4 regions of the Hydrogenophaga sp. H7 genome follow, and region 4 is predicted to be linked to each of the others. Evidence: predicted binding sites of a transcription regulator. Region 4 holds the regulator's gene; each other region holds the start of a gene.

Region 1 (4,179 bases), on a different contig from region 4:
GCGTCGCCTTGCCCGCCTTCCGCACCTGGGCGGGCTACGAGGCGCGGCACGGCTTCAACGTGCTGCGCGCCTGGCGCGAACTGGAGCCGGTGTGGATGGACCAGGCGAAACCCGCCAGATGATCCAGCAGCGCAGGGGAGTCAACCCAACAGATCCGGCGGTAGCAGGTGCTTCTTGCGGTAGATCGTGTTGCGCGAGACGCCCAGCGCCTTGGCCGCGGCCGACACATTGCCGCCGTGCAGGCGCAGCATCTGCGCCATCGCACTGATCGCCACGTCCTGCAGCTTCTGGCCGTCCACCGCCGGTTCGGGCATGGGCGGCGCGCTTGGCAGCTCGGGCAGCGAGGCGTCGACGGTCGGCACCGGCGTGCTCATGCGCTGCGCCACCGGGTGTGGCAGGCCGTGTTCCAGCTCTTCGAGGAAGTCGTCCGGCAGGTGCTCCATGTCGATCATGCCGGCGCAGCCGACCATGACCACCGCCGTGCGCAGCAGGTTGTGCAGCTGGCGGAAGTTGCCCGGCCAGTGGTAGCGCTTGAAGATGTCCATCACCCGCGGTGCGATGCCGATGTTCTGCCCGTTCTCGCACAGTGACTTCACGATCTTCTGCACCACCAGGTCGAAGTCGGTGCGCTCGCGCAGCGCCGGCAGCCGCACCACCAGGCCGTTGAGGCGGTAATAGAGGTCTTCGCGGAAGTCGCCGCGCGCGATCATGTCCTTGAGGTTCTTGTGGGTGGCGCTGACGACCGCCACGTCCACGTCGACCTCCTTGCCCGCACCCAGCGGGCTCACGCGCCGCTCCTGCAGCACGCGCAGCAGCCGCGCCTGCAGGTGTTTGGGCATGTCGCCGATCTCGTCGAGGAACAGGGTGCCGCCGTTGGCCTGCAGGATCTTGCCGATCGAGCCCTTCTTGCGCGCACCGGTGAAGGCACCTTCCTCGTAGCCGAACAGCTCCGACTCGATCAGCGTGTCCGGGATCGAGGCGCAGTTGACCGAGACGAAGGGCTGGCCCGAGCGGTTGGAGTCGCCGTGGATGGCCTGCGCCAGCAGGTCCTTGCCGGTGCCGGTTTCACCCAGGATCATCACCGGGATGTCCTTGCCCGAGACCATGCGCAGCTTGTGGATCACGGCCGAGACCTGCGGGTCCCCGGTGTCCAGGTACTGCAGCGTGGACAGATGCGGTTTGCGCGGCACCACCTTGGCCACTGCGGGCGACGGTGTGGCGGCGGCCTGTTCCTCGGCCTGCTGCGGCGTGACCGGCATGGGCCGGCCGGCGTTCCAGGGATTGGCCGCCTTGATCTTGACGCGGCACCACACGGCCACGCCGTTGTGCAGCACCAGCTGCTTGGGCGTGGGCAGGGTGCCGCTGAACAGGTCGACCAGCGAGGAGATCGGGATGCCGAACAGCGAAGAGAAGGTGTGGGCCTTGAGCGCGGCAAACGGCAGGCCGATCTGGAACTGCGCGCTGCGGTTGGCCGAGATGAAGCGGCCTTCGGGCGAGAACACCGCGATTCCTTCGACCAGGGTCCCGAGAAACTCCGAGCGGGTGTGGAAGTGCACCCGGATCGCCTTCGGGAAGATGTCGGCGAACATGTGGTTCTCGATCATCTGCGCCGACATGCGCACCAGGGCGAGGGTGTGCTGGTGGAAGCTGCGCTGGTCGCCGGTCACGTCCAGCGCGCCGATGACCTGGCCGTAGGGGTCGAAGATCGGCGAGCACGAGCAGGTCAGGAACTTGTTGGCATTCAGGAAATGCTGGTTGCCATGGACGGTGAGCGCTTCCTCTTCGGTCAGCGCGGTGCCGATGGCGTTGGTGCCCTTGGTCTGCTCGGACCAGTCCATGCCCGGCATCAGGGCCACGCGCGAGGCCTTCTCCAGAAAGTCGTTGTCGCCCAGCGAGTGCAGCACCATGCCCTTGGCCGAGGTCAGCAGCACCATGCTGTGGGTGTTGGCGATCTGGTCGTAGAGCGTTTCCATGACCGGTGCCGCGTGCTGGAACAGGAAGCGGTTTTCGTCCAGGGCGCTGGTCAGGTCGCCGCGCAGCGGGCTGGAAAAGTCGGGTTCGCTCTGTTCGGTGATGCCAAATGCACGCGAGCGCTGGTGCGACTGGCCGATCGGATCGTGACCGGCCTCGTGGGGGGCGGAAGGCATGTTGACACGCTCTCGGCCGGGTGGCGTGTACATGGCGGCATTCATGTTGTCTCCAGGGTCCGGGGGAAGGCCTCCCCAGTAATCCATCGACCAGTTCGGCTCAATGGGGCCGAACTGAAGGGGGTCGTGGTCGTTGCTGTCCTGACTCATGTGATTTTCTTCATATCTGTGCCACGAATCAACAGTGGGAAATCCCTGAATGAAACAAGCTGTGGCAGGTGCCTCCTTCCGGTACAAAGCAAATCCCCGGCCAGCCCGAAGCAGCCTGTTGTGCCCGTTCGGAATGGGACAGTGGTTGGGGCGTGGAACAACAGGGTGGTTCAATTTGGAACACATGGTCGTTGCAATCGGGCCGGGATGTGGGTGGTACAGGGGCGGTTCTTTTTGTGGCCCGCTTATTGCTGACCGGGTGTCAGAAGCCTCTTTTTTCTGAACCTGGAGACAAGCCCATGAACGTCCGTTTTTCCCTCGCATCCCGACGCGCCGTCGCCCTGCTGGTGGCCGGCCTGACCGCCACTGCGGTGTACGCCCACGGGGACGTGGTCCCGCAGGCCGTGGACACCAGCACCCTGCCGCAGCTGGGCGCCAAGTGGCTCGATGCCAACCCCTACAACGAGCAGAGCCCGGCCCGTAAGGAAGCGCTGCGCATCGGCACCTCGGCCTACAACCAGAACTGCGCCCGCTGCCATGGCCTGGAAGCCATCTCCGGCGGCATCTCGCCCGACCTGCGCAAGATGGACAGCGACTGCTCCGGCCTGGCCGACGCGGCCAAGAAGGCCTCCTGCATGAAGGAGATGGACGACTACTTCATCTCCACCGTGCGCCGCGGCCGCGTGCGCGACGGGCGCGTCTACATGCCGCCGTTCGAAGGCACGCTCACGCAGGAAGCGATCTGGACCATCCGCACCTACATCGAGACCCGCCGCGAACCCTGAGCCCGCGCCACCGGACGGGCCGTCAGCTACAACATCACAGAGAGACAAGACCCATGACCGACTCCACCCTGAAGACTTCCAGAGGCCTGCGCCGCCGCGAAGCCCTGGCGCTGCTGCCGGCCGCGCTGGCCATGCCCTGGCCGGTGCTGGCGCAGACCGACCTGAGCGACCTCGCGCGCATCCGTGCGAACGGGGCGCTCAAGGTCGCGGTGTACAAGGACAACGCGCCGTTCTCCAGCGGCCCGGCCACGGACATGACGGGCCTGGACGTGTCGCTGGCCGAGGCGCTGGCCCGGCAGATGAACCTCAAGCTCTCGCTGCTGCCGTTCGACGCGGGCGAGAACATGAACGACGACCTGCGCAACATGGTCTGGCGCGGCCACTACCTGGGCTACGGCCCGGCCGACGTGATGCTGCAGGTGCCGGCCGACCGCTTCCTGGCCAACGGCAACCCGCAGGTCACGATCATGGCGCCCTACATGCGCCAGTCCAATGTGCTGCTGCACGACAGCCGGCGCCTGGCCTCGGCCGCTTCCCCCGAAGACCTCAAGGGCCTGCCGCTGGCGGCCGAACGCGGCGCGGGCGCGGCCAGCGTGCTCATGGGCTACGGCGGTGGGCTGTTGCGCAACCAGGTCTCGATCTACCCCTCGGGTGTCGAGGCCGCGCAGGCGGTGATCGACGGCAAGGCTGCAGGCGCGTTCGTGCTGCGGGCGCAGGCCGAAGCCGCGCTGTTCCAGCGCAAAGCCTCGGTGGACCAGTTCCCGCTGTCCAAGCTCAACCTCAACAACGGCATCGCCGACACCGGCTGGCCGGTGGGCATGGCGATCAAGGCCGCCCACAAGGACCTGGCGGCCGCACTGGACACAGCGATGAAATCGCTGCGCGAGAGCGGTGAGCTGCTGGCCATGTTCAAGCAGCACGGCTTGACCCTCACAGCCCCCTGAAGCCGCGCAGCGGCGCAGGGGGGTTACTTCTTTTTCGTGAGTTTTCGGTAGACGGTCGCGCGGCTGATGCCCAGCGCGCGGGCCGCTTCCATCACGTTGCCGCGTGCGTCTTCCACCGCGCGGCGGATCAGGGCAGCCTCCACGTCTTTGAGC
Region 2 (4,179 bases), on a different contig from region 4:
CTGATGGACGGCGTGGTGTGGGACGGCAAGGACCCCGCCAAGTACGCCGACGGCTTCGCCATCAAGGCCTGACCCTTCACAAGGAGCACCACCATGGTCGCCGCTGTTTTTCACATGCCGCTGGAGGCTTCGGCCCCGCCCGCCGCCAGCCCCACCACCTCGCCGATCGCCAAAGCCATGACCGCCTCTCAAGCCAGGCCCGCCGCAGCGCCCCCTGCTCCGAAAAAGCCCGCGGTCGATCTGCGCAGCTTCTGGATGGCCGTGCTGCCGCCGGTGCTGGGTCTGGCGGTGCTCGTGCTGGTCTGGCAGGCCATCGCGTCCACCTCCAACAGCGGCATACCCAAACCGGCCGAGACCTGGGCGCAGGCGGTGCAGGTGTTCTCCGACCCGTTCTACCGCAACGGTCCGAACGACCAGGGCGTGGGCTGGAACGTGCTGGCCTCGCTGCAGCGCGTGGCCATCGGCTTCGGCATGGCGGCGCTGGTGGGCATCCCGGCGGGCTTTGCCATCGGCCGCTCGGTCTTCCTCTCGCGCATGTTCAACCCGCTCATCAGCCTGCTGCGCCCGGTCTCGCCGCTGGCCTGGCTGCCCATCGGTCTGCTGGTGTTCAAGGGCGCCAACCCGGCCGCCATCTGGACCATCTTCATCTGCTCGATCTGGCCCATGGTCATCAACACCGCGGTGGGCGTGCAGCGCGTGCCGCAGGACTACATGAACGTGGCCCGCGTGCTCAACCTCAGCGAGTGGAAGATCTTCACCAAGATCCTGTTCCCCGCCGTGCTGCCCTACCTGCTGACCGGCGTGCGCCTGGCGGTGGGCACCGCCTGGCTGGTGATCGTAGCGGCGGAGATGCTGACCGGCGGCGTGGGCATCGGCTTCTGGGTCTGGGACGAGTGGAACAACCTCAACGTCTCCAGCATCATCATCGCCATCTTCGTGATCGGCATCGTCGGCCTGCTGCTGGAGTTCGCGCTCATCAAGCTGGCCTCTCTCTTCACCTATGAGGAAGTGAAAGCATGAACACGAAGTACATCGACATCCAGGGCGTCGAGCAGACCTTCAAGACCAGAAAGGGCCTGTTCCCCGCGCTCAAGGACATCAACCTCTCCGTCGCCAAAGGCGAGTTCGTCGCGCTGATCGGCCACTCGGGCTGCGGCAAGTCCACACTGCTGAACCTGATCGCCGGCCTGACCACGCCCACCAGCGGCGTGCTGCTGTGCGCCGACAAGGAAATCGCTGGCCCTGGCCCCGAGCGCGCCGTGGTGTTCCAGAACCATTCGCTGCTGCCCTGGCTGACCTGCTACGAGAACATCTTCCTGGCTGTGGAGCGGGTGTTCGGCCGCACCGAAACCCGCATCCAGCTGAAGGTGCGCACCGATGCGGCGCTGGAACTGGTGGGCCTGAAGGCCGCCGCGCAGAAGCGCCCCGGCGAAATCTCGGGCGGCATGAAGCAGCGCGTGGGCATTGCCCGTGCGCTGTCGATGGAGCCCAAGGTGCTGCTGATGGACGAGCCCTTCGGCGCGCTGGACGCGCTCACCCGCGCCAAGCTGCAGGACGAGCTGCTGGAGATCGTCGGCAAGACCCACGCCACCGTGGTCATGGTCACGCACGACGTGGACGAGGCGGTGCTGCTGTCCGACAAGATCGTGATGATGACCAACGGGCCGGCCGCCACCATCGGCGAGGTGCTGAGCGTCGACCTGCCGCGCCCGCGCCACCGCGTCGCCCTGGCCGACGATCCGCAGTACCAGCAGCACCGCAAGGCGGTCATCGACTTCCTCTACACGCGCCAGGCGCACGTCGAGAAAGCCGCCTGAGCGCACGCACCCCAAGCTGGTGCATCCCGCCCGTGATTCGACGGGCACGAAGCTTGCAAGAAATCGGGCGAAGGCTGACGAAGGCCTTCCCTCTCTGCGCCACGCCGCGTTCGCGGTGAACAGGCGCCTCCGCGACCGCAGCGCCCGCCCGGGTGGCCTGCGGCCGTGGTGCATCCACCCCGCCCCACTCCACAGACCACGACCATGGCCGGATTCCGCTCGTTCCTCCAAAGTGGCCACACGCCCACGCTGTTCGCCGCCTTTTTCTACCTGATGTTCTCCTTCGTCATCTGGGTGATGAACGGCGCCATGGCCCCCTTCATCAGCGAGGAGTTCAACCTCACCGCCGCTCAGAAGGGCCTGCTGCTGTCCATCCCCATCGTGGCCGGCGCCATCATGCGTTTCCCCCTGGGCCTGCTGGCGCAGTACGTGGGCCGCAAGACCGCCACGCTGGTCGAGCTGAGCCTGATCACGCTGACCATGGCCTTCGGCTACTTCTTCGTGCACAGCTACGACGACCTGCTGAAGATGGCGCTGCTGCTGGGCGTAGCCGGCGCCAGCTTCGGCGTGGCCATGTCGCTGGGCGCGGGCTGGTACCCGCCGAAATACAAGGGACTGGCCATGGGCCTCGTGGGCGCGGGCAATGTGGGCACCGCCGTGGCCGCGCTGCTCGCGCCGCCGCTGGCGCAGACGTTCGGCTGGCAGACGGTGTACGGCTTCGCCGCCCTCGCCTCCTTCGTGCCCATGCTGGTGGTGGCCTTCATGGCCAAGGAACCGCCCGACCGCGACGAACATGCGAACCTGAAAGACCACCTGGCCTGCCTGCTGGAGAAGGACGGCTGGGTGTTCAGCCTGATCTACGTCGTCACCTTCGGCGGCTTCATCGGCATCACCACCTTTCTGCCCACCTACTACTACGACCAGTTCGGCGTGAGCAAGGTGCAGGCCGGCCAGCTCACCATGCTCGCCGCCTTCATGGGCGCCGCAGTGCGCGTCTTCGGCGGCTGGATTTCGGACCACTGGGGCGGTGTCAACACCCTGACCGTGGTGCTGGTGGTGGTGGCCGCGGCGCTGGTCGGCGTGGGCCTGTCCTCGCAGTCCATCGTGCTCACCACCCTGCTGCTCATCGTGTGTTTTGCTGCGCTGGGCGCGGGCAACGGTGCGTTGTTTCAGTTGGTACCGCTGCGCTGGCCCACCTCCACCGCCGTGGCCGGCTCGATGATCGGAGAGATCGGCGCCCTCGGCGGCGGCCTGGTGCCCATGCTCATGGGCCAGTCCAAACAGAACACCGACAGCTTCCTCACCGGCTTCATCGTGCTGGCCGTGTTTTCGCTGCTGATGCTGGGTGTGATGCGCAAGATGCAGGTGCGCTGGACGCGGACCTGGGCGGAGAAAGGTGGGCGGGCGCGGACCGCGTGACGGGCCTACCCGCAACCGGCTGAGGGGTATGAGCCGCGAAGAGGGCGCCAGCGAAAGAAGTGACTACATTCATCAGCCATGAATGCAAGCACCACGACGCCCCAGACTCCACCGCCTCGCCCGAAAACCTCGACCGACAAGAGCAAGATCCGCTTCCTGTTGCTGGAAGGCATTCACCCCTCGGCCGTCGAGGTGCTGCGCGCGGCGGGCTACAGCCAGATCGAGAGCCTTCCAGGGGCCCTGCCCGACGATGAACTCAAGGCCAAGATCGCCGACGTGCACTTTCTGGGCATCCGCTCGCGCACCCAGCTCACCGCCGAGGTGCTGAGCCACACCCACCGCCTGGCCGCCGTGGGCTGCTTCTGCATCGGCACCAACCAGGTGGACCTGGCCGCGGCGCGCGAACGCGGCATCGCGGTGTTCAACGCCCCCTTCTCCAACACCCGTTCGGTGGCCGAACTGGTGCTGGCCGAAGCCATCCTGCTGATGCGCGGAGTCCCCGAAAAGAACGCCGTGGCGCACCGCGGCGGCTGGCTGAAATCGGCCAGCAACTCGTTCGAGATCCGCGGCAAGACACTGGGCATCGTGGGCTATGGCGCCATCGGCACGCAACTCTCGGTGCTGGCCGAAGCGCTGGGCATGCAGGTGGTGTTTTTTGACGTCGCGACCAAGCTGCCACTGGGCAACGCCAGACCGCTCACCAGCCTGGACGAGCTGATGGCCACCGCCGACGTGGTGAGCCTGCACGTGCCCGAAACGCCCGCCACGCAATGGATGATCGGCGCCGCCCAGATCGCGCGCATGAAGCCCAGCGCCGTGCTGATCAACGCCTCGCGCGGCACCGTGGTGCAGGTGGACGCGCTGGCCAGCGCGCTGCAAAACCAGTCCTTGCTCGGAGCCGCCATCGACGTCTTCCCCGAAGAGCCCCACAGCAACAAGGACA
Region 3 (4,179 bases), on a different contig from region 4:
GCTGTTCGGCGAGCTGGTCTGGCAGCCGCGCGCCTGGCCCGGCTTCACGACCGCGCTGGAGGTCGTGCACCGCGGCTCGATGGTGGTGGACGACGTGAACAGCGACCGCACCGACGCGGCCACGCTGTTCAACCTGCGGCTGGGCTGGGAACAGAAGCTGGGCGCGTGGAAGCTGCGCGAGTACGTGCGCGTGGACAACCTGGCCGACAAGGCCACCATCGGTTCGGTGATCGCCAACGACGGCAACCGCCGCTTCTTCGAGCCGGCGCCGGGTCGGCAGTGGGGTGTCGGCGCCACGGTGAGCTACGCGTTCTGAACCCGGCCGGGGTTCAGAGCCCCGGCTTCTGCAGCGCCTTCAATACCTCTGTCTGGAAATCCGGGCCTTCGGCGGCGGCCATGAAGGCGCCGATGGCGCCGTCGAAGCGCACCGTGCCCTGGTGCAGCAGCAGCAGCCGGTCGGCGGTCTTCACTTCTTCGATGAGGTGCGTGGCCCAGAGCACCGCCAGACCCTGGTCGCGGCACAGGCCGCGCACCGTGTCCAGCAGCTGCTGGCGCGAGGCCGGGTCCAGGCCCACGGTGGCCTCGTCCATCAGCAGCAGGCGCGGGCGGTGCAGCAGCGCGCGCACCAGCTCCACCTTGCGCCGCGTGCCGCCCGAGAGGCTGCGCACCACGGCCTTGGCCTGGTCCTGCAGGCCGATGGCGGCGAGCTGCGCGTCGATGCGTTCTCGCGCCGTCTTGCGCGGAATGCCGTGCAGGTCGGTGTGGAACAGCAGGTTGGCCATCACCGTCAGGTCCAGGTCGAGCGCGCTTTGCTGGAACACCACGCCCAGGCCCGCCAGCGCACGCGCCGGCTGCTGGCGCATGTCGTGGCCGAGCACGGTGATCGTGCCCTGGTCGGGGGTGAACAAACCGGTGAGCAGCTGCAGCAGGGTGGACTTGCCGGCGCCGTTGGGGCCCAGCAGCGCCACCATCTCGCCGGCTTGCAGCGACAGGCTCACGCCCTTGAGTGCGGGTTTGCCGTTGTAGGCCTTGTGCAGGCCCTCGGCCTGCAGCACGGAGTTGAAGGCGGGCGGTATGGGTTCGGTCATGAGGCGGTCTTGGCCAGCAGGTTCATGCGTGCGAGCAGCTTCTTTTCGCGTTCCACGGTGGCGAGCACGGCCTGGCGGTAGTCGCGCGTGCCCAGGTAATCGAGCGACTGATCGTAGCGGGCGAGCGCGCTGGCATGGCGCTCACTGAACATGGCCTTGTGGAACACGTCGTGCAGCTTCTGAACCACTGCGGGCGGTGTGGCGGCCGGCGCGGCCAGGCCCCATGGCGAGGTGTAGACCGCCTGCGGATAACCCAGTTCGCGCATGGTGGGCGCGTCGGGCCAGCGCGGGTTGCGCGTGGCGTTGAAGGTGGCGAGCACGCGCATCTGGCCTTTCTCGACCCAGGGCGCGAAGCCGGTGGAGTTGACGCCCGCCATGATCTGCGCGCCCGCGATGGCCAGCATCTGGTCGGCCGTGCCCTTGTAGGGCACGTGCACGTACTTCACGTTGTGCTGCAGCAGGATCTCTTCCATCGCCAGGTGGGCGGTGGTGCCGATGCCGGTAGAGCCCAGGATCAGCTCACCGGGGTGTTTGATGGCCCAGTCGATCAGCTCGGTGGCGCTCTTGAACGGACTGCTGGCCGGCACCAGCAGGCCGAAGCTCACGCCCGAGACCTGCAGGATGGGCGCGAGGTCGGTCACCGGGTCCCAGGGCACGTGGTTCATCAGTGCGTGGCGGTAGACCGTGATGGGCACCTGGCCGATGGTGTGACCGTCGGCCTCGGCCGCCTTGAGCGCGGGCGCCACCAGCGTGCCGGCCGCGCCGGGCTTGTTGACCACCAGCACCGGCTGGCCCAGCAGCGGCTCGGCCTCTTCGCAAAGGATGCGGATCGTCAGATCGGTCTGACCGCCCGCGGGCCAGGGCACGATGAGTTGCAGCGGCTTGCTGGGGAAGGGCGCCTGGGCCCTCGCCAGCGGTGCGGCGGACGCCAGGGCCAGCGCACCCGCCCGGAACAGGATGTCGCGGCGCGTCGGGTGCCGGGCCTGGGGTGTGTCGCGACTCAGGGTTATCCCTGTGTCATTTTTGAACGCTGGGAACAGCGGGGTGTGTCTCATGGCGGGGCCTGATAGTCTCCTGTCCCTCGGAGAGCCCTCGGGACGGTGCATCTTCAGGCAAATTCTGTTCCCGCAACAGCCCATGACCCACTGGCACCGAATTTGCAGAGGCATCGCGCGCCCGTGGCGATGCCCGCCCGGCCGCTCACCGTTTGACAACACCAAGGAGACAAAGACATGGCCGTCCGTACCACCGCATTCCGCCGTTCCCTGCGCCCCCTGACCGCGGCCCTGTGTGCCGCCGGCGCCTCGCTCGCCTTCAGCCTGCCGGCCCACGCAGAGAGCAAGGTGTATGTGTCCAGCGAGAAGGACAACAAGCTCTACGTGTTCAACACCGCGGGCGAGCGCCAGGGCGCCATCGACGTGTGCAAGCGGCCGCGCGACATGAGGTTCAACGCCGATGGTTCGCAGATCTTCGTGATCTGCGGCGACAGCAACGCCATGGGCGTGGTGGACGTGGCCGGCGGCAAGCTGGCCGGCACCGTGCCGCTGGGCGAGAGCCCGGAGATGTTCGACCTCAGCCCCGACGGCAAGACCGCCTATGTGTCGGTGGAGGACGACAGCGTGCTGGGCGCCTACGACATCGCCACGAAGAAGCCGGTGTTTGAAGTGAAGACCGGTGGCGAGCCCGAGGGTGTGCTGGTCACGCCCGACGGCAAGACGGCTTACGTGACCTCCGAAGTGGCCAACGTCGTCCATGTGATCGACCTGGGCACGAAGAAGGTGACCAAGAACATCAAGGTCGGCAAGCGCCCGCGCCGCTTCGTCATGTCGCCCGACGGCGGCGAGCTGTGGGTCACCAACGAACTGGACGCCACCGTGAGCGTGGTCGACACCAAGACCCACACCGAGAAGCAGAAGATCAAGTTCGAGGTCAAGGGCATGCGCCCGGCCGACATCACCCCCGTGGGCATGGCCATCAGCCCGGACGGCAAGAGCATGTGGGTGGGCCTGGGCCGCGCCAACCACGTGGCCGAGGTGGACGTGGCGAGCAAGGCGGTGAAGAACCAGGTGCTGGTGGGCAAGCGCGCGTGGGGCCTGGGCTTCACGGCCGACGGCAAGACCCTGTTCGTGGCCAACGGCCTGTCGGACGACATGACGCTGGTGGACACGGCGTCGGGCAAGGCACTGAAGACGGTGCCGGCCGGGCGTGTGCCGCACACCATTCTTGTGAGCAAATGACAGAGCCTGTGGCCCACCCCCATCGCTTGCCCACTTCGTGTGGCCGCTCCGCCCCTCAAGGGGCAATGCCTGCGGCCCGGCAAAGCCGGTTCCGCGGCATTCTGGGCTTGGGTTTGTGGTGTGCCTGCGTGTGGGCGTCGGTGCCTGCTCCAGCGCTGGCCGCCACCAAGGTCACCATCGCGGTGGTGTCGCTGGACGGCGACCCGCGCCACGCGCCGCGCCGGCTGGAGAAGGCCTACCCCGGCCACCCCACCGGGCGCGCCATCGACGGCGTGCAGCTGGCGGCCGAAGACTCGGCGTTTGAGCTGGACGCCGCCGGCATCGCGCTGGAGGTGAAGGACGTGGTGCTGCCCAACGCCGCGGGCCTGACCAAGGCCTTGGCCGAGCTGAAGGCCGCCAAGGTGCAGCACGTGGTGGCCGACCTGCCGGCCGCCGAATTGCGTGCGCTGGTGCAGGCGGCGCCGGCCGCGCTGGGCGGCGCCATCGTGTTCAACGCCGCGGCCGACGACGACGCGCTGCGCGGCGCGCAGTGCGCGGCGCACCTGCTGCACACCGTGCCGAGCCGCGCGATGCTCAGCGACGCGCTGGCGCAGTACCTGGCGGCGCGCAACTGGCGCAAGGCCCTGGTGCTGCAGGGCCCGCTGCCGGGGGACGCACCCATGCTGGAGGCCTTCAACCGCTCGGCCAAGCGCTACGGCATCAAGGCCACGTCCACCAAACCCTTCAAGCTCACCGGCGACCCGCGCGAGCGCGACCTGGGCAATGTGCGCCTGCTCACCGGCAGCGACCGCGAGCACGAGGTGGTGGCGGTGCTCGACAGCGACGGCGAGTTCGCGCGCACCGTGCCCTACGCC
Region 4 (4,179 bases):
GCTGGCGGAGAAGGCCGTTGGTCTGCAGGACGCCTACCAGGTGGAAGGCACGCCCGCCCTGGGCATCGCCGGCAAGTTCTATGTGGGCGGACAAGGGCCGCGCACCCTGCTGGTGGCGGACTCGCTGATTGCCGAGGCCCGCAAAGGCTGACCGGTTTCTGACCCTCTTCCCTTCGGAGCCCGCCCTGTGCGGGCTTCCTGGTTTCATGGCGGGCACAATGTGCCGGCGCAGCGGCGAAACGCTCTGGGCGCCGCTACAATGAATGCAAGATCTGTGCCCTCAAACGCCATGCACCCACACGCACCAACCCCCCGTTCCATCGCCCGGATGTTGGCCGTCATTGGCCTGATGCTGCCCCTGCTGGCGCTGGCCGAAAAGGCCGACAAGGACAAGCCCATGAACGTGGAGGCCGATGCGCTGCGCTACGAAGAGACACGCCAGACCAGCGTGTTCACAGGCAACGTGGTGATCACCAAGGGCACCATCCTGATGCGCGGTGCCAAGCTGGACGTGCGCCAGGACCCGCAAGGCAATCAGTACGGTCTGCTGCTGGGCACCCCCGAAAAGGCCGGTTTCTTCCGCCAGAAGCGGGAAGGCGTGGACGAATGGATCGAGGGCGAGGGTGATCGCATCGAATACGACAGCAAGGCGCAGACGGTGCTGTTCACCGGTCGCGCGGTGCTGCGCCGCTACCGCGGCACCCTGCTCAACGACCAGAGCGTGGGCAGCGAGATCCTCTACAACAGCCTGACCGAGGTGTTCACGGTCAAGGGTGGGGACACCAGCAAGACCGCTGCCAACCCCACCGGCCGCGTGCGCGCCATGCTCACGCCGATCCCGGAAGAGGAGAAGAACGGCCCCGCCGCCCCGGCGACCGATCCGGCCACGCTGCGTCCCAGCGGCAAGATCACCGAGCCCAAGAAGTGACGGAGACCGTCGCCAGCGCCAGTCCGTCGGGCGGCATGCCGTCGCACAGCCGTCTGGAGGTCCGGGGACTCAAGAAGTCCTATGGCAGCCGCAAGGTGGTCAAGGACGTGTCCCTGTCGGTGGACAAGGGCGAGGTGGTGGGACTGCTGGGTCCCAACGGCGCCGGCAAGACCACGTCGTTCTACATGATCGTCGGCCTGCTGCGGGCCGATGGTGGCGAGATCCTGCTGGACGGTCACCGCATCGAGTCCCTGCCCATCCACCGCCGTGCCCGGCTGGGGCTGGGCTACCTGCCGCAGGAAGCCTCGATCTTCCGCAAGCTCACGGTGGCGCAGAACGTGCGCGCCGTGCTGGAGCTGCAGCAGGACGCGAACGGCCAGCCGCTGTCCGCGCGCGAGATCGATGCCCGGCTGGACGAGCTGCTCAAGGAGCTGCGCGTCGACCACCTGCGCGATTCGCCCGCGCCCGCCCTCTCGGGCGGTGAGCGCCGTCGCGTGGAGATCGCCCGCGCGCTGGCCACCCGGCCGCGGTTCATCCTGCTGGACGAGCCCTTCGCCGGCATCGACCCGATCGCGGTGCTGGAGATCCAGCACATCATCAGTTTCCTCAAGTCGCGCGGCATCGGTGTGCTGATCACCGACCACAACGTGCGCGAAACCCTGGGCATCTGCGACCACGCCTACATCATCAGCGACGGTCATGTGCTGGCCAGCGGTACCACCGCCGAGATCATCGAAAACGCCGAGGTGCGCCGCGTCTACCTGGGCGAGAACTTCCGCATGTGACGGAATGAGCCGATGAAGCAAGGTCTGTCGCTGCGGGTGTCGCAGCACCTCGCGCTCACGCCGCAACTGCAGCAGTCGATCCGCCTGTTGCAGCTGTCCACGTTGGAGATGGCTCAGGAAGTCGAGCAGATGCTCGACGAGAACCCGTTCCTGGAACGGGGCGAGGAAGTGGCCGATCGCGAAGATTTCGGCGTGCAGACCGCGGACGCACCGGTGGTCGCCGGCGAGCAGCTGGAAGAAGCGGCGCAGCCGGTGGTCGAGCTGCGCAGCGCCGAACCGGACACCCGCACCACCCAGGCCGACAGCGCAGACAGCGCCAGCGACGAGGTCGAGAGTCGGCTGGACGGCGCCGCGCCGGTCGAAGAAAGCTGGGAAGGCGACGGCACCGTCGAGATGGCGCCCGACGACAGCGAATGGGGCGGCGATGCACCCGCGCGCAACAGCGGTTCCGGCGGTGACGACGACGACACCGCCACGGCCGCCGACCTGGCCCGTGTGCCGGTTAGCCTTCAGGACCAGCTGCACGAGCAGGCGCGCTGCCTGCGCCTGTCGGACGAGGACAGCGCGGCGCTGTACTTCCTGATCGAGTCGCTCAACGACGACGGGTATCTGGAGGACAGCCTGCACGAGCTGGCGCGCGCCTGCTGGCGCCTGACCGCGGGCCGGCCGGCCGACGAAGAGCCGCGCTTCGACGAAGTCGAGGCCATTGAGCAGCGCCTGGGCATGGCCCTGCAGTGGCTGCAGCAGATGGAGCCCACGGGCGTGGGCGCGCGCGACCTGGGCGAGTGCCTGCGGCTGCAGATCATGGAGCTGCGCAACACGCCCTCCGCCCGCGCGGCGCTGGCGATCTGCGAGCAGCCGCTGGAGCTGATGGCCAAGCGCGACATCAAGCGCCTGTGTGCGGCCACCGGGCACGACGACGAGACCGTGCGCGCCGCGCTGGCGCTGATCGCCCGCCTGGAGCCCAAGCCGGGCCGGCGCTTCGTCGACGTCGAGCGCAACGTGGTGGTGCCCGACGTGATCGTCACCCGCGCCGGTCGCGGTTTCAAGGTCTCGCTCAACGCCGAGGTGATGCCGCGCCTGCGCGTGCACGACGTCTATGCCAACGCCCTGCGGGGGCGGCGCGAGGCCGGCGGCGAAGCGGGCCACGCGGCCATGCAGCAGCGGCTGCAGGAAGCGCGCTGGTTCATCAAGAACATCCAGCAGCGCTTCGACACCATCCTGCGCGTCTCCAGCGCCATCGTCGAGCGCCAGCGCAACTTCTTCATGCACGGCGAACTGGCCATGCGCCCGCTGGTGCTGCGCGAGATCGCCGACGAGCTGGGCCTGCACGAGTCGACCATCAGCCGCGTGACCACGGCCAAGTACATGGCCACGCCGTTCGGCACCTACGAGCTCAAGTACTTTTTCGGCTCCAGCCTGGGAACCGAGACCGGCGGCAATGCGTCGAGCACGGCGGTGCGCGCCCTGCTCAAGCAGTTCATCGCGTCCGAAGAGCCGACCAAGCCGCTGTCCGACAACCAGCTCTCGGACCTGCTCAAGGAGCAGGGCATCGAGTGCGCGCGCCGCACGGTCGCGAAATACCGCGAGGCGCTGCGCATCGCGCCGGCGAACCTGAGAAAAGCGCTTTGAACCAATTGAATCTTTTCCTCCCCTGCGCCGCCGGCGTGGAGGACTACCTCGCCGCCGAAGTCACGCGCATCACGGGCGAGACCGCGGTGCAGAAGTCGCGCGCCGGTGTGGCGCTGCTGGCGTCCTGGCGCGACGCGCTCAAGCTCAACCTGCACTGCCGGCTCGCGCAGCGCGTGCTGGTGCAGCTCTGGCACGGTGGCTACCGCAGCGAGAACGACCTGTACGCGGCCGCCAGCGAGGTCGCCTGGGAAATCTGGTTCACGCCGCAGCAGACGATCAAGGTCGAGGTCACGGCGCAGCACAGCCCGCTCAAGAGCCTGAACTTCGCGGCGCTCAAGATCAAGGACGCAGTCTGCGACCGCTTCCGCGACAAGCGCGGCGAGCGCCCCAGCGTCAACACCACCTGGCCCGACGTGCGGCTCTACGCCCACCTGACCACCGACACGGTGAGCCTCTACATCGACACCTCGGGCGAGCCGCTGTTCAAGCGCGGCTGGCGCGAGGACAAGGGCGACGCGCCGCTGAAGGAAACGCTGGCCGCGGCCATGATCGCCGCCACCGGCTGGAACGGTGCCGAAGCCGAATCGCTGGACGACATCGTGCCGCTGTACGACCCCTGCTGCGGCAGCGGCACGGTGGCGATCGAGGCGGCACAGATCGCGCTGCGGGTCGCTCCCGGTCTGCAGCGCCGCTTCGCGTTCGAGAAGCTGCTGCCGTTCCAGCCACACGTCTGGCACGCCCTCAAGGACGAGGCCGCGAAGCAGCGCCGCGAGTGGCCGGCCGGGCGCAAGCCCATCGTGTTCGGCAGTGACGTGGCCTTCCGCATGGTCGACT

Evidence for each region. Region 4 encodes sigma-54, which starts transcription at its own class of promoters, with help from an activator protein. Its sites were predicted from a motif close to TGGCANGNAANCTGCTTT; they were not measured.
Region 1: a site for sigma-54 is predicted at 2,535-2,552, ahead of pedF (cytochrome c-550 PedF). Genes of this name have one in related genera too.
Region 2: a site for sigma-54 is predicted at 1,860-1,877, ahead of BC358_RS18480 (nitrate/nitrite transporter). Genes of this name have one in related genera too.
Region 3: a site for sigma-54 is predicted at 2,235-2,252, ahead of BC358_RS07245 (PQQ-dependent catabolism-associated beta-propeller protein). Genes of this name have one in related genera too.

The regions. Positions count from the first base shown of each region.
Region 1 is NZ_MCIC01000012.1:137,485-141,663, reverse strand. Features, by position in the region: gene BC358_RS07145 (MBL fold metallo-hydrolase) at 1-122, shown strand, start outside; gene BC358_RS07140 (sigma-54-dependent Fis family transcriptional regulator) at 141-2,192, opposite strand; gene pedF (cytochrome c-550 PedF) at 2,597-3,082, shown strand; gene BC358_RS07130 (ABC transporter substrate-binding protein) at 3,136-4,026, shown strand; gene BC358_RS07125 (helix-turn-helix domain-containing protein) at 4,050-4,179, opposite strand, start outside.
Region 2 is NZ_MCIC01000018.1:169,383-173,561, forward strand. Features, by position in the region: gene BC358_RS18465 (CmpA/NrtA family ABC transporter substrate-binding protein) at 1-72, shown strand, start outside; gene ntrB (nitrate ABC transporter permease) at 94-1,020, shown strand; gene BC358_RS18475 (ABC transporter ATP-binding protein) at 1,017-1,817, shown strand; gene BC358_RS18480 (nitrate/nitrite transporter) at 2,022-3,236, shown strand; gene serA (phosphoglycerate dehydrogenase) at 3,315-4,179, shown strand, end outside.
Region 3 is NZ_MCIC01000012.1:157,307-161,485, reverse strand. Features, by position in the region: gene BC358_RS07260 (TonB-dependent receptor) at 1-316, shown strand, start outside; gene BC358_RS07255 (ABC transporter ATP-binding protein) at 330-1,088, opposite strand; gene BC358_RS07250 (tripartite tricarboxylate transporter substrate binding protein) at 1,085-2,143, opposite strand; gene BC358_RS07245 (PQQ-dependent catabolism-associated beta-propeller protein) at 2,321-3,325, shown strand; gene BC358_RS07240 (branched-chain amino acid ABC transporter substrate-binding protein) at 3,454-4,179, shown strand, end outside.
Region 4 is NZ_MCIC01000020.1:174,384-178,562, forward strand. Features, by position in the region: gene BC358_RS21545 (thiol:disulfide interchange protein DsbA/DsbL) at 1-151, shown strand, start outside; gene lptA (lipopolysaccharide transport periplasmic protein LptA) at 329-928, shown strand; gene lptB (LPS export ABC transporter ATP-binding protein) at 964-1,713, shown strand; gene BC358_RS21560 (RNA polymerase factor sigma-54) at 1,726-3,345, shown strand; gene BC358_RS21565 (class I SAM-dependent RNA methyltransferase) at 3,342-4,179, shown strand, end outside.